2 regions of the Anaerobacillus sp. QJM3NY_17 genome follow, and region 1 is predicted to be linked to the other one. Evidence: predicted binding sites of a transcription regulator. Region 1 holds the regulator's gene; the other holds the start of a gene.

Region 1 (7,713 bases):
AAGTTGTGGCAATTAACGCTAGCTATCCGCCGGAAACGCTCAGCCATTTAATTAAATATGATAGCATTCACGGTACATTTGATGGAGAAGTAGTCCCTGTTGAAAACGGGATAAAAATTAATGGTAAAAAAGTTGTTGTTTTAAACAACCGTGATCCGAAAAGTCTTCCTTGGAAGGATATGGGGATCGATATTGTGATTGAAGCCACTGGTAAATTCCGTACAAGAGAAGAAGCAGCCTATCATATTGATGCGGGTGCTACCAAGGTAATCATAACAGCTCCTGGTAAAAATGAAGATCTTACAATTGTGATGGGCATAAATGAAAGCGAATACAAAAATGAAAAACATCACGTTCTTTCAAACGCTTCTTGTACAACCAACTGTCTTGCTCCTGTAGTACAGGTGCTTGATAAATCCTTTGGTGTTGTCTCGGGAATGATGACAACTGTGCATGCGTATACGAATGACCAAAAAAATATCGACAACCCCCATAAAGATTTGAGAAGAGCTCGCGCTTGTGGTCAGTCAATCATACCGACTTCGACAGGAGCGGCAAAAGCAATTTCTAAAGTTTTACCACACCTTGAGGGGAAACTTAACGGCATGTCACTTCGTGTACCTACACCAAATGTCTCACTTGTAGATCTTGTAGTAGATCTTGAGAAGGATGTGACAATTGATCAGGTTAATGATGCTTTAAAGGCTGCTTCCGAGGGACCGCTTCGAGGAATTCTTGGCTACTCTGATGAACCTCTCGTTTCCATTGATTACAACGGAAATGATCATTCATCGATTGTCGATGGACTTTCTACAATGGTCGTTGAGAATAAGAAAGTAAAGGTCCTTGCCTGGTACGATAATGAGTGGGGTTACTCATGCCGAGTTGTTGATATGGCGAAGTATGTGGGAGAAAGAATACCCGAGAGATTGAAAGCAATCGTATAGAAAGTGGGAGAAGAGGCGGTATATCACCGCTTCTTTTTTTATAAGCTTGTGTTATTGATAGCTCGATTTTTGTTCGAATCAATGGGTTGACACAGCGCGTAAATACTACAAAAATCAACAAGGCTCGTTAATATAGTCGGTATGTAAAATAACGTAATGATAGTACTCGCGAAATTCACATCTTAGTTAAAGGAGCAGTTAACGATAAACCAAATATATTTGAATGATTGAATCATACTACAGTTAATAGGATAAAATTAGTCATATAAGAATATAATGAGCTTTAATGCTCAATAACGACGAACTAACAAAAAGGTTCTTTAATTTATTCTTGCAAATCTATTTTAAAAGCCTTATACTATTTTTCGTGAACTTCTTTTATAGCAATTTGGCATTGAAAACTACTTAAAGGGTTAGGACCTCATCGGACTAACTTTCCCCCGTGGTGGATTTTCGATACCGCATGCTAATCAATGCATGAGTAAATTTAAAGGGGGAATTTTGCTATGGATACAATGGGTCGTCACGTCATTGCTGAACTATGGGGCTGTGACATTGAAAAATTAAACAACATGAAATTTATTGAAGAAACGTTTGTTGAAGCTGCTCTTAAGTCCGGTGCTGAGGTTCGTGAAGTTGCATTTCATAAATTCGCTCCACAAGGCGTTAGTGGTGTTGTTATTATTTCTGAATCACACTTAACGATTCACAGTTTTCCTGAACATGGTTATGCAAGTATTGATGTATATACTTGTGGAGATCTTGATCCGAACGTTGCGGCTAACTATATTGCTGATGCTCTCGGTGCAGATTCACGAGAAAACATTGAACTTCCTCGAGGCATGGGTCCGGTCAAACCTAAAGTTAGAGAAGAACAGTCAGCGTTTACTTCATAATAATACAATGATTGAAAAGGGTGCTCAGTGCACTCTTTTTTTATATTCACTAAGAAGACATCTCGCTTTTCCTATCGGTCCTATTCCTTTCAATGTGATTGATTTATCAGTCATTTATTGCTATTCTTAAAAAAAATAGAGGAGGACCTGGGGTGGGAATAAAAGAATTTTTTAGCAACCGTTCTGAAACTGGGGAAAGACATCCGAATGATGCTCTTAAAACCCATTATTTTAAAGCGACAAAGGAACAGGCTTTTACAGAAGCGAAAGCCGTCCTTCAACAACACTATAAAGGTGAAATCGTTACGAATTCTCCGGAGCGTGGAGAATTTGTTTTTCAAGTGAAAGGTCCTAAAAAGGCCCTTATTGTTGTAACAGTTGTCACGGTTCGTGCTTATAGAACTGCCGTTGATTTCTCTGTTTCAACAGAGACGCCACTTCCAGTTGATTTCGGATACAGTAAGAAAGTCATTGCAACCATTTATAATGATTTAAAAAAGAAACTTACGTTAATCGGAACAGGGATTTCTGAGCAGTTTTAAGGGTAGGTGTGTCTTGACACATTTTATGCTAAAATAGTAGTAGAAATCTTGTTCGTTTAGTGGAGATGATCTTATGCGTTGTCCCAACTGCAATCACAATGGTACAAGGGTGCTTGATTCTCGGCCGGTTCACGAGGGCCGTTCGATTCGTAGGCGCCGTGAGTGTGAATCGTGTACGTATCGATTTACGACATTTGAAACAGTTGAAGAAATACCGCTTATAGTAGTGAAAAAAGAAGGAACTAGAGAAGAGTTTAGCAGGGATAAAATTCTTAGAGGTTTAATTAAAGCCTGTGAAAAAAGGCCTGTTCCACTTGAAACTCTAGAAACAATTGTTAATGAAATCGAACGTGATCTTCGTAATCAGGGAGCTTCCGAGATCAGTAGTGATGTTGTGGGAGAGCTTGTTATGGATCAGCTGGCAAAGGTTGATGAAGTTGCTTATGTTCGATTTGCTTCTGTCTATCGTCAATTTAAAGATATTAATGTCTTTATCCGCGAATTAAAAGAATTAATTAACAGAGCAGAATAACAAAGGGGGAGCTTCGCGTAAGCTCTTTTTTTGTACGGTTTCAAAAATTATGAGGAATACAAAGGTGAAGCATATGCATTGGAAAGAACTTCTTCCTGTTGATACGCTTCAGATTGAAGCATCCGGACTTTTGCACGAGTATGATCGAAGAGTACTAACATTGTTATATCAACCTTTAATCGGGGCTCCGGCCTACAGTCTTTATATGACTCTCTGGAGTGCTCATGAGCAGCAGAATCATTTTGTTACAACAATGACTCATCATAATTTGCTACTTATGATGAGATGGGATTTGAAGAGAGTACTTGAAGAGAGACGTAAATTAGAAGGAATTGGCCTGTTGAAAACATATGTAAAAGACAGTGGAGATCCTAGACATTTTACTTATGAATTGCAAGCTCCTCTCACACCGGAACGCTTCTTCAATGATGGCGTACTGAATATTTATTTATTCAATCGATTAGGACGTAATCGATACAATGATCTAAAAAAGCACTTCACAGTGGAAAAGGCAGATCTAGCTGAGTATAGTGACGTGACTGCATCATTTAATGAAGTATACGATTCTCTTCACCCGTCTGAAATGACTGGTATGAGCGAAGTAGAAGAGGAAGTAACGATAGAGAAACGTGATGAAAATAAAGGCCTTGTTTTTACTTCTTCGCAATTCGACTTCGATATGATGAAGCAGCACATTTCTGATATGATTGTCACTGAGAAAATGTTTACAGAGTCTGTTAAGAAAACGATTGAGCGACTTGCTTTTGTGTATAAAATTGAACCATATGAAATGGGCCGGATTGTGGAACAAGCTGCAATTCACCATGACGAACTTTCTGATGATCTATTGCGAAAGGAAGTAAGCAGTTGGTTCGCGCTTGAAAATCGTGGCAAAGTGCCTGCTCTCCAATATAGAAGTCAACCTGTTTCTTTACAAGAGTTTCATAAGAAAGAACCTGAGACAGAAGAAGAGAAAGCGGCGCAGAGATATGAACAGATGACGCCATATGATATTCTTCAGCGGGCAGCTGAAGGGGGAAAACCTTCTGAAGCAGATATGAAGCTTGTGGAGCGAATAATGGATGAACAAAAGCTGACTCCTGGTGTTATGAATGTCTTACTTGATTTCATTCTAGAAACGCAGGATAAGAAGTTATCGAAGAATTATGTAGAAAAGTTTGCGAGTCACTGGGCAAGGGCAAGGGTAAAGACAGTAAGAGAAGCAATGAACCTTGCCATTAAAGAGCTTCAGCAACCGGCCAAGAAAAAAACAGGCTCTTCCAATCGTGGGAAACCTGCCGCTAGAAAAGACAAAGTGCCTGAATGGATTTCAGATCAAAAAGAACCGGATATGTCTCATGAGGAGCGATCTGAGAAACAGGATCAGCTTAAAAAGATGCTAAGTAAATATAAGAAATAAGCGGGGTGAACAAGAATGGAATCAATCCAGGAATCATTTAACAAGATGCCAGGCAATAAGAAATTCCAGGAACAGTACCAAGAGATGAAGAAGGCTATTATGGCCGATGAAGATATTCGTGCATTTATTGAAGAGCATGACGAGGTCGATGACAAAATAATTGATAGAAGTCTTGCAAGACTATATGAATATACAACACAAGCAAAGCGATGTGAAGGATGCCCTGGTCTCTCGAACTGCATTAATATGATGGAGGGGTACGAGCCTGAGCTATTTATTAATCGTTCGGTGATTGATATTCGCTACAACCGTTGTCCAACAAGAATTGAAGATGATAAGAACAAAAAGCGTAATCAGATGATTCAAAGCTACTATATTCCGAAAGAAATTCTTCAGGCTACCTTCGCGGATTTGGATGATGAAGATCCTGTTAGAATTGAAGCGATTGGGACGGCGATTCAATATGTAGAAGATTTCGTTCCTGGTGAAACCACTAAAGGGCTTTATATTCATGGAGGTTTTGGGGTAGGGAAAACGTTTATTCTCGGGGCTATTGCAAACCAGCTGGCGAAAGAAAAAGGGGTTCGTTCTCAGTTTATTTATACTCCGGATTTCTTCCGTCAAATGAAAAGCGCCATTCAAGATCAATCTATTGATGAAAAGCTTGATTATTTAAAAGAAACACCGCTCTTGATACTTGATGATATTGGAGCGGAAAATATCTCAAGTTGGGTACGAGATGATATTCTTGGAACTTTATTACAATATCGTATGACTGAGGGGTTACCAACTCTGTATTCATCTAACCTGGACTATGCTTTGCTTGAAGATCATTTAGCTTATTCCCATAAAAGTGGAATTGAAGAAACGAAAGCTAAGCGGATTATGGAGCGAATTAAGCACTTTACCACGCCTGTATTTTTAGAGGGTAAAAATAGACGAGTTTAAAGTCTTCCATTACGGAAGGCTTTTTTTTGGTTCTATACATCATTTCGCATATTCTGCCATATAGATTCTAATGAGAAGGTAGTGGACAGGAGGGAATGCGTTGGTTTCGATAACATTTACTGATATAGATGACTTCCAATTTGTATTCGATCAATTGAACAAGTTCATTAAAATCGGTGACTCAGTCATTGTAAATGAAGAAGAGTTAAGTCTTTCTGTTGCGATAGGCCCATATGATACAAAACTGTGTTATCAGATTTCTCAATGCATTGCTAACTGTGTGAGTACCTTCTATGAGAAGCGTTGGATGGAACAGCTATTAACTTCAACGTATTATTATCAAGATAAAGATGAAATTGGTGAAATTACATCCATTGCTCGAAGTATTGGAGATGGGGATAAAGAAGACTATCCAGGTGCTCATCGCTATGCTAATCGAAGGGACGTACTGCTTCAGTCAACATTATCGTGTATTGAACAGGGTGGAACCATTTTGTTTGATTCTTTTTTAAGATTTCGAACGGGTCCTTATCGTGCTTTGCTAAATGAATTGATTGGAGAAGCGATTGACGAATATAAACTTGAACAAGAATATCAAAACTTCGTTGAAGGTTTAAGAATTCTATTGCGATCCAGGCAATCTCTTCAGAAAAAAGTAGTTCTTGTTTATGATAAAACATATCAATTATTTGATATGAATGGGTCACTATTAACTGGTATAGAAGGGAAGTTGGAAGATCTTCCTGTTGGGCTAACCATAGATGAGATAGATTCTGAAATTCTATTTCCCCTTCTGCTGCTTGCTCCAGAAGAAGTTTGTATTTACACGGATGATTCCGATGAGGGGCTCATTCAAACAATCCGAAATGTGTTTGAAGAAAGGTTAAGTTTTTTTCCGTATCGTATGTCTAAACTATTTTTTTCAGGCAATCCTTAAAATAAGCTTGATTTTCATATGTACACTACTTATAATACCTACATACACGCATATACGTAATTGTTACGATAAGGACATGGGATGTGTTGTTAGCTTTCAGAGAGGGAAGGATTGGTGCGAACTTCCTAGCGAGACGAGCATACTTACCACCTTTGAACTCTGCCCTGGAAATGGGGTGGCGTTTCTGCTACGTTACAGCAGTCTGAGCCGTATAGGTTATTATCTTATGCGGGAAGCAGGGTGGAACCACGAGATCAACACTCGTCCCTTTTGGGATGGGTGTTTTTTATATGCAAAAAAAGGAGTGAAGAAGCATGGCTGAAATGGTAAAAATAACGTTTCCTGACGGTTCTGTAAAGGAATTTAATAAAGGGACAACAACGGAAGAGATTGCAAGCTCAATCAGCCCGGGCCTAAAGAAAAAGGCTCTTGCAGGAAAAGTGAATGGTGTTCTTTTTGATTTGAGACGCGAAATTGAAGAAGATGCTTCTATTGAAATTGTAACACCTGAAAGTGAAGACGGTCTTGAAGTGCTTCGTCATAGTACAGCGCACCTTATGGCACAGGCAATTAAACGCCTCTACAGTGATGTAAAACTAGGAGTAGGGCCGGTTATTGATAGTGGTTTCTACTATGATATTGACTGCCCTGTATCTATTACGCCTGAGGACCTGCCTAAGATTGAGAAAGAAATGAAGAAAATCATTAATGAAAATCTTGAAGTGAAGCGTATCGTTGTAAGTCGCAGTGAAGCAGAGAAAATGTTTAAAGAGATTGGCGATGAGCTCAAATTAGAGCTATTAGAAGCTATTCCTGCTGACGAACAAGTGACAATTTATGAACAGGGTGAATTCTTTGACCTTTGTCGTGGACCACACGTTCCATCTACTAGTAAGATTAAAGCCTTTAAATTACTTTCGATTGCAGGCGCTTATTGGCGTGGAGATAGCGAAAACCAGATGCTTCAACGCATTTATGGAACAGCTTTTCCAAAGCAATCTCAAGTTGAAGAATACCTTCATCTTTTAGAAGAAGCTAAAGAACGTGATCACCGCAAACTCGGTAAAGAACTTAAGCTATTTACTATTTCCCAAGAGGTAGGACAGGGACTTCCGATTTGGTTGCCAAGAGGGGCGACTATTCGTCGGACGATTGAACGATATATTGTAGATCTTGAGGAACGTCTTGGGTATAACCATGTATATACACCTCACCTTGCAAATGTTGATCTATATAAAACAAGTGGTCACTGGGATCACTATCAGGATGATATGTACCCTCCGATGAAAATGGATGAAACAGAAGAACTTGTTCTTCGTCCAATGAATTGCCCGCATCATATGATGATTTATAAAAACGATCTGAAAAGCTATCGTAGTCTTCCATACCGCGTTGCGGAGCTTGGAACAATGCATCGATATGAAATGTCTGGAGCGCTAGCAGGTCTTCAGCGCGTACGTTCGATGACGCTAAATGACGCTCACATCTTCT
Region 2 (7,713 bases), 320 kb from region 1:
TGATTTCAATCGCACAAAGGTCATTGTTCCAGATTCAGCTCACGGTACAAACCCTGCTTCTGCAACAGTTGCTGGTTTTGAGGCAGTGACAGTGAAATCAAATGAAAAAGGTCTAGTTGATCTTGAAGATTTAAAACGTGTAGTAGATGAAGATACGGCTGCGCTGATGCTGACAAATCCAAATACACTTGGACTATTTGAAGAACAGATTACAGAGATGGCGTCAATTATTCATAACGCAGGTGGAAAGCTATATTACGATGGTGCAAATATGAATGCTATTATGGGGGCTGCTCGTCCTGGAGATATGGGTTTTGATGTTGTGCACTTAAATCTACACAAAACTTTCACTGGACCTCATGGTGGTGGTGGACCTGGATCTGGACCGGTTGGTGTTAAATCTGATTTAATTCCTTATCTTCCTAAGCCGGTACTCGTGAAGGAGAATAATGCCTATCGTTTCGAGTATGACCGTCCTCAGTCCATTGGTCGTGTAAAGCCTTACTATGGTAACTTCGGTATCAATGTTCGAGCATATACGTATATTCGTACTATGGGGCCAGAAGGCTTAAAGCAAGTATCGGAAAATGCGGTATTAAATGCTAACTATATGATGAGACGCTTACAAGATGCCTTTGTGTTACCTTATGAACAGCACTGCAAGCATGAATTCGTGATTTCAGGAAAAAAACAAAAGAAACTTGGTGTCAGAACGCTTGATATGGCAAAGCGACTGCTAGACTTTGGTTACCACCCGCCAACGATCTATTTCCCAATTAACGTTGAGGAATGTATGATGATTGAACCTACGGAGACAGAATCAAAAGAAACACTTGATGAGTTCTGTGATGTACTGCTTCAAATTGCAAAAGAAGCAGAGGAAAATCCGGAAATTGTTCAGGAAGCCCCACATACAACAGTTATTGGTCGCCTTGATGAAACCACGGCTGCCAGAAAGCCTGTTTTACGTTATCAAAAAGCCTAATGCTTATTGATAGGCCCTGTTAATTTATATTGTTCACTACTCGATTATGGCTCATTCAAATGAGAGATACGTTTAACATGGATAAATCAATGATGCAAAATCAACAAAGCCATTTTGAGTTGCTGAATAGCAATCAAAAAAAGCAGCTGCAAAGGCAGCTGCTTTTTATTTTTTCTTTACTTTGCCGCCCCATTTTTTGAAGCCGCCTTTTAATTGATAAAGATCTTTAATGCCATGTTTTCTAAGAATGCTTGCAGCACGAGCTACAATAATTCCGTTGTAGTCGTACATATAAACTGGCTGATCTTTGCGGATTTCTTTAATTCGCATTTTTAGCTGACTAACAGGGATGTTTCTTGCCCCTAGAATATGGCCATTATCAAATTCGTTTGGTTCACGAACATCAATCAGTTGGGCTTTACGATAGCCGGCACGGAATTCTTCCTCCGTTAACGTTTTCAAATTCCTCTTTTGCATGTATCGAGTAATGACAACATACACAATGATCGCGACGAGTATTGCGATAATCCATTCCATAAACTTTGTTACACCCTTTCAAGTAAAATCGACAACTTTAAGTTTACACGTCTTTTCGGCTTTCCGCAAAAGAAAAAAGGAATAACTATAAAAAGAATAGGTAGTATTCAGTAATTAAATCAAATTTGTTCTAAATTAGTTGGGATAGAGGAGATTCGCCTATACTCGAAAGATCGAAAAACCAATAATGTTCAAGACATAGCTAAAATAATTGAGAGTGTTCATTGGTCATCCATTTTCTCCTCTGCTAGAATAGGGAAGGTGTTAGAAAACTGACAGTGATAAAGGAGTTCCGAAAATGAAGCAATGGGCATTTATTGATTCGGGAGAACGTTCTCCAGCTTATAACATGGCACTTGATGAAGCATTATTGAAATGGCATAGTGATGGGACTATCCCCCCTGTTATTCGATTTTACGGGTGGAATCCCCCAACACTTTCAATTGGTTATTTCCAGCGTATCGAACGTGATATTAATATGGATGCTGTAGAAAAAAATGGTCTAGGGTTTGTGAGACGCCCTACTGGTGGAAGAGCTGTCCTTCATGATCAGGAAGTGACTTATAGCGTTATTGTCTCTGAAGATTATCCAGACATGCCCTCAACCGTAACAGAAGCGTACCGGGTTATTTCAGAAGGGTTATTGATTGGTTTCAGAAAACTTGGATTGAATGCTTATTTCGCTGTTCCTGAAACGGATGCAGAGAAAGAAGAGCTACGTGCACCAAGATCGGGTGTATGTTTTGACTCTCCATCCTATTATGAACTTGTTGTAGAAGGGCGAAAAGTCGCTGGGAGCGCTCAAACCCGTCAAAAAGGTGTCATTCTCCAGCATGGATCGATTCTTCTTGACATTGATGAGGACCAATTGTTTGATTGTTTCAAATTTAAAAATGAACGGATACGTGAGCGGATGCAGCGAGGTTTTAGAAAAAAGGCTGTAGCTATTAATGCACTCCGTGAAACTCCTGTATCGATATCAGAAGCGGTTAAAGCTTTTTATGATGGTTTTCAACAGGGGCTTGATATTGAATTGGTTCCATATCAACTAACGGATGAACAAGAGTCCTTTGTTGTTCAAATAGCAGAGGAGAAATACGCTAGCAAGGAATGGAATTTTAGCAAATAAGCACCTTCGTTGGGTGCTTTTTCCTATTGACTTAACAAGAACAAATGTTCTAATCTTAATCATGGTCTGTTAACTAATTAATTTTTGTCTCCTATGTTAAAAAGGCAGAGTGTGGAAAAATGTGCAATAGACAAAATTCCTCTTTTTTCTCTATTCTTCTAATCTAACCTTTATTTATCGAGGAAAACCTTTCATTTTCACTGGATTTGAAAGTTGACAAATCGCTAAAGTATTCGCTCTTTTACTATATGTAGTATTGATTGAAGAATTCTGAACACTATATATGGTTAAAAATGATTGTCTGGTTCGTGTACATGTGCTACTATTAATCAAGACGATTTATCATAGCTACATACATCTAGAGATGCTCTTAAGTGTATAAATGTCGAAACGGAGGGGTTTATATGACAATACAAACCAATGAAAAAAGAAGATCTATTAACATTGAGCAGTTGAATAAGGATATTGAAATGTTTGCGCAGGTTCATCCGATTACAGAGGATATGCATCTAACTCACAAAGGTGTTAGTCGTCTTGTGATGCTTGACCGCTATGCATTTAAAGATACAGAGAAAAAGACATTACAAAAAGGTGATTTTGTTGTCTTAACGATTAAAGAAGATCCAAAATTTCCAGCAAGAGGTCTTGGGTATATTGAAGAATTCGATCTTCAATCTAAGAAAGCAACTGTAGCTGTTCATGAGGATTACGTTGGCGTTTTAGACACAGAAGAAGAAAGAGAATCAGGTATTATTGTCCGTTCGTTGGATGTCATAGAAAAGCCCTTGGAAGTATATTATGAGCAAATTGCTCGTCGTAATGCACGTGGTCTTGCTGATGTAGAGAAAACAGATGGGGAAAAGACATATTGGGAAGATCGTTTCTATAAAGAACTTTCATCAATGAACTTTGTTCCTGCAGGACGTGTGCTTTACGGAGCTGGAGCTGATACGGAAGTGACGTACTTTAACTGTTACGTTATGCCGTTTCCACAGGATTCAAGAGAAGGTATTTCTGAACACCGTAAACAAGTAATGGAGATTATGAGTCGAGGTGGTGGAGTAGGAACGAACGGATCTACACTTCGTCCTAGAAACACGCTTGCTAGGGGTGTGAATGGTAAATCATCAGGTTCGGTTTCATGGCTGGATGATATTGCAAAGCTGACGCATCTAGTGGAGCAAGGTGGCTCAAGACGTGGGGCCCAAATGATTATGCTCGCTGACTGGCATCCTGATATTATTGAATTTATCATTTCAAAAATGCAGAATCCACGCATTCTTCGTTTCCTTATGGAGAATACAAAGGATGAACAAATTAAGAAACTTGCAGAAGATAAGTTGAAATTCACACCGCTCTCAGAGTCGGAAAGATCTATGTACCAAAGTATCTTAAACTACCGTAGTATTCCCGGAACAGGTGGCTTTGAAGAAAAAGTGATGCAGGATGCGCAGGATAAGCTTGCAACGGGTGGAACGTATTCTGTCCACAATCCTGACTTCTTGACTGGTGCAAACATCTCGATTTGTTTAACTAAAGACTTTATGGACGCGGTTGAAAATGATTCTGAATATGAACTTCGATTCCCGGATGTAGAGAACTATACGAAAGAACAAATGGCACTTTATAATGAGAACTGGCATGAATCAGGGGATGTACGTGACTGGGAGAAGCAAGGCTTTCCAGTAAGAACTTATCGTAAGGTTCAGGCAAAAGAGCTGTGGGATTTAATTAATATTTGTGCTACTTACTCTGCAGAGCCAGGTATCTTCTTTATTGATAATGCAAATGAAAAAACAAACGCAACTTCTTACGGTCAAAAAGTTGTCGCTACTAACCCATGTGGTGAGCAACCATTAGCACCTTACTCTGTATGTAACCTAGCAGCAGTGAACCTTGCTGAGATGGCTAATAAGGAGACAAAGACTGTTGATTTCGATAAGCTGAGAGAAACGGTTGAAGTTGGCGTACGCATGCAAGATAACGTTATTGATGCCACACCTTACTTCTTAGAAGAGAATGAGAAGCAAGCTCTTGGCGAACGTCGAGTAGGACTAGGAGTAATGGGGCTACATGACCTTCTTATATACTGTGAAACAATATATGGATCAGAAGAAGGGAATAATTTAACAGATCAGATTTTTGAAACAATTGCTACAACAGCTTATCGTGCTTCTGTGGATCTTGCTAAAGAAAAGGGAAGCTTCCCTTTCCTTGAGGGTGAAACAGTTGCGGAAACAAATAGATTACGTGAAGCATTTGTTAACACAGGTTATATGCAACAAATGCCAAATGACCTACGCGACAGCATTATGGACTATGGTATACGTAATTCACATCTTCTAACAGTTGCGCCTACTGGTAGCACTGGCACGATGGTAGGGGTTTCTACCGGTCTTGAGCCTTACTTCTCTTTCTCTTATTACCGTAGTGGACGACTTGGTAAATTTATCGAAGTAAAAGCAGATATTCTTGCAGAGTACTTTGAAAGAAACCCAGAAGCTGATACAGAAAACCTTCCGGAATGGTTCGTTTCAGCAATGGAGCTCGCACCAGAAGATCATGCTGACACTCAGTGCGTTATTCAACGCTGGGTTGATAGCTCGATTTCAAAAACTGTTAATGCTCCAAAAGGGTATTCAGTGAAACAAGTGGAAGCAGTTTATGAGCGTCTATATAATGGAGGAGCCAAAGGCGGTACCGTTTATGTAGATGGTAGCCGTGATTCTCAGGTTCTAACTCTTAAAGCAGAAGAAAATTCATTTGAACAGCTTGAGTTTGAAGATGGCATGCAAGAAAAGAAGCAAGTAGTACTAGTTGACACGATTACAGATCTACGCTCTACAGACGTTACAATCGGGTCTGAAGTAGGTAATACGTGCCCTGTTTGTCGAAAGGGTCAGGTAAAGGAAATGGGTGGTTGCAATACTTGTGATAATTGTGGTGCACAGCTGAAGTGCGGACTTTAATAGCTAACTGATGTAAGGGAAGGATAGACGGAAACGTTTATCCTTCATCTTTTTGTGCGTAGATTAGGGACATTTTTCGCAAGTGCTGTTGGGGTGTTCAAGTGACTTTGTATTTTATCCACTAATTTACAAAACCGATTAAATGAAATATGATATAATATCTGCTCTACATAAGAGTATTAGAACTGAGTTAATGCAGTTAATAGAAGCTTATGGAACCTTTCCTTGTATCCGCCCATACTATGGTGTATGCTTTTATTAACTGGCTTAAATGGAATAAAAGATGGAGGGAATCCAATGGCCACTACTCCCAGTATGGAAGATTATATTGAACGTATTTATGCACTTATAGACGGAAAAGGGTATGCTCGCGTATCAGATATCGCGGAAGCATTAGAGGTACATCCCTCCTCGGTAACCAAAATGATTCAAAAATTAGATAAAGGTAAATATGTCGTATACGAAAAATATCGCGGCTTTATGCTTACTCCTAAAGGGAAAAAGCTAGGAAAGCGACTCGTTGATCGCCATGCTTTGCTTGAACAATTTCTAGGTGTTATCGGGGTTAACGAAGAGAATATATATGAAGATGTTGAGGGTATTGAACATCATCTAAGCTGGGACGCTATCGATCGCATTGGTGATCTTGTCCAGTACTTTGAAGAGACAAATGTACGAGTGGATGAACTTAGAGAAGTGCAACGTAAAAATGAAGAAGCACACGAGGAACAATCCGAAGTTTAATCGGGTTGTTTCTTTTTTTTGTACTAAATTCCCCCGTTAAAGCTTAGGCTTTAATAAGGTGGGAAGGAGGTTTGAGAGTGTACATTGATGGCGTCTTTTCAGGTGGCGGAGTTAAAGGGATAGCGCTAGTGGGAGCACTTCAAGCCGTTGAGAAAAAAGGCCTCGAATTTAAACGTACAGCGGGCACGAGTGCTGGAGCTATAATTGCATCTTTAATTATTTCAGGTTATAAGGGAAATGAGTTAGAAAAGATCTTGCTCGATACGGATCTAACGACACTACTCGAAAAAAACTCGGGTTATACATTCCCGTTGATACGGTGGTTGATGTTGTATTGGAATCTTGGACTCTATTCTGGAAAGGACCTAGAATTATGGGTTGGGGATTTATTAAAAAACAAAGGCATTGAAACATTCGGTGATTTACCCGAGGGATCACTGAAGATTATTGTATCCGATATATCGAAAGGTAGGCTTGTCGTTATACCTGATGACTTAGCACAGTACGGCTTCGTACCAGAGCGGTTCTCTGTCGCGAAAGCTGTTAGGATGAGTGCGAGTTTACCATTTTTCTTTAAACCTCAACCGCTCTACTCCATTGATGGTAAAAAGCACTATATGGTAGATGGCGGAATTTTAAGTAACTTCCCTTTATGGATATTCCAACCTCCTGAAAATAAAAAACCACAAAGACCGGTATTAGGCTTTCAATTGAGTGCAAACTTTAACCACGTTCCTGAAAATAAAATTACAAATGCTGTTGATATGTATCAGGCATTATTTGAAACAATGAAGCAGGCTCATGATGCTCGATATATTGAAGAACAAAAAGCCAAGAACATTGTGTTTATACCTGTGGATCATGATCTGACGACAGCTTTTAAACTAGAGAGACAAAGTCAAAAGAAACTAATCTTGTTAGGAGAAGAGCGAACTTCTCAATTTCTCAATACGTGGAGAAAATTGCCTGACAATATTACATGAAAAGGTGGCTGATTTCATCAGCCACCTTTTCATATTTATGTTAGTTTAGTTACTTCCAAATAGAAGGAGTTTTCCATTCAGGACAATGACTTTTTATTAAGTCGCCCAATCTTATCGGTAAAACAAGTGAACCATGTTAAAAGAGAGCTCTGTTTTTCTTTTTTCCTTTACGTCCTTCGATTACGGTAAAAGGATTTTGTTTTCGATCCTCCTGTAAAGAGCGCTTTCTAGGAGAAAGACGTTTAGATGGAATGACACGAAGGTGAGGTGCATTTCTTCTTGGTGTAGCTTTTTTCTTTTTCATTTTGGTTGATTGTTTAACGGCCTTTTGATAAGAAGTTGATTGTTGACCCATTCTTCTAGCCA

The links. Region 1 encodes NrdR, which represses ribonucleotide reductase genes. Its sites were predicted from a motif close to AACACNATATATNGTGTT; they were not measured.
Region 2: the regulator NrdR is predicted to act here: its motif matches at 2,925-2,942, upstream of AC0VYV_RS14170 (vitamin B12-dependent ribonucleotide reductase).

What each region holds. Positions count from the first base shown of each region.
Region 1 is NZ_CM149685.1:3,020,051-3,027,763, reverse strand. Features, by position in the region: gene AC0VYV_RS15865 (glyceraldehyde-3-phosphate dehydrogenase) at 1-947, shown strand, start outside; gene speD (adenosylmethionine decarboxylase) at 1,454-1,843, shown strand; gene AC0VYV_RS15855 (cytosolic protein) at 1,996-2,385, shown strand; gene nrdR (transcriptional regulator NrdR) at 2,459-2,917, shown strand; gene AC0VYV_RS15845 (replication initiation and membrane attachment family protein) at 2,991-4,337, shown strand; gene dnaI (primosomal protein DnaI) at 4,353-5,285, shown strand; gene AC0VYV_RS15835 (putative sporulation protein YtxC) at 5,386-6,222, shown strand; T-box leader at 6,279-6,494, shown strand; gene thrS (threonine--tRNA ligase) at 6,537-7,713, shown strand, end outside.
Region 2 is NZ_CM149685.1:2,698,805-2,706,517, reverse strand. Features, by position in the region: gene gcvPB (aminomethyl-transferring glycine dehydrogenase subunit GcvPB) at 1-985, shown strand, start outside; gene AC0VYV_RS14180 (rhodanese-like domain-containing protein) at 1,151-1,522, opposite strand; gene AC0VYV_RS14175 (lipoate--protein ligase family protein) at 1,821-2,651, shown strand; gene AC0VYV_RS14170 (vitamin B12-dependent ribonucleotide reductase) at 3,056-5,620, shown strand; gene mntR (transcriptional regulator MntR) at 5,918-6,364, shown strand; gene AC0VYV_RS14160 (patatin-like phospholipase family protein) at 6,442-7,347, shown strand; gene AC0VYV_RS14155 (SA1362 family protein) at 7,484-7,713, opposite strand, start outside.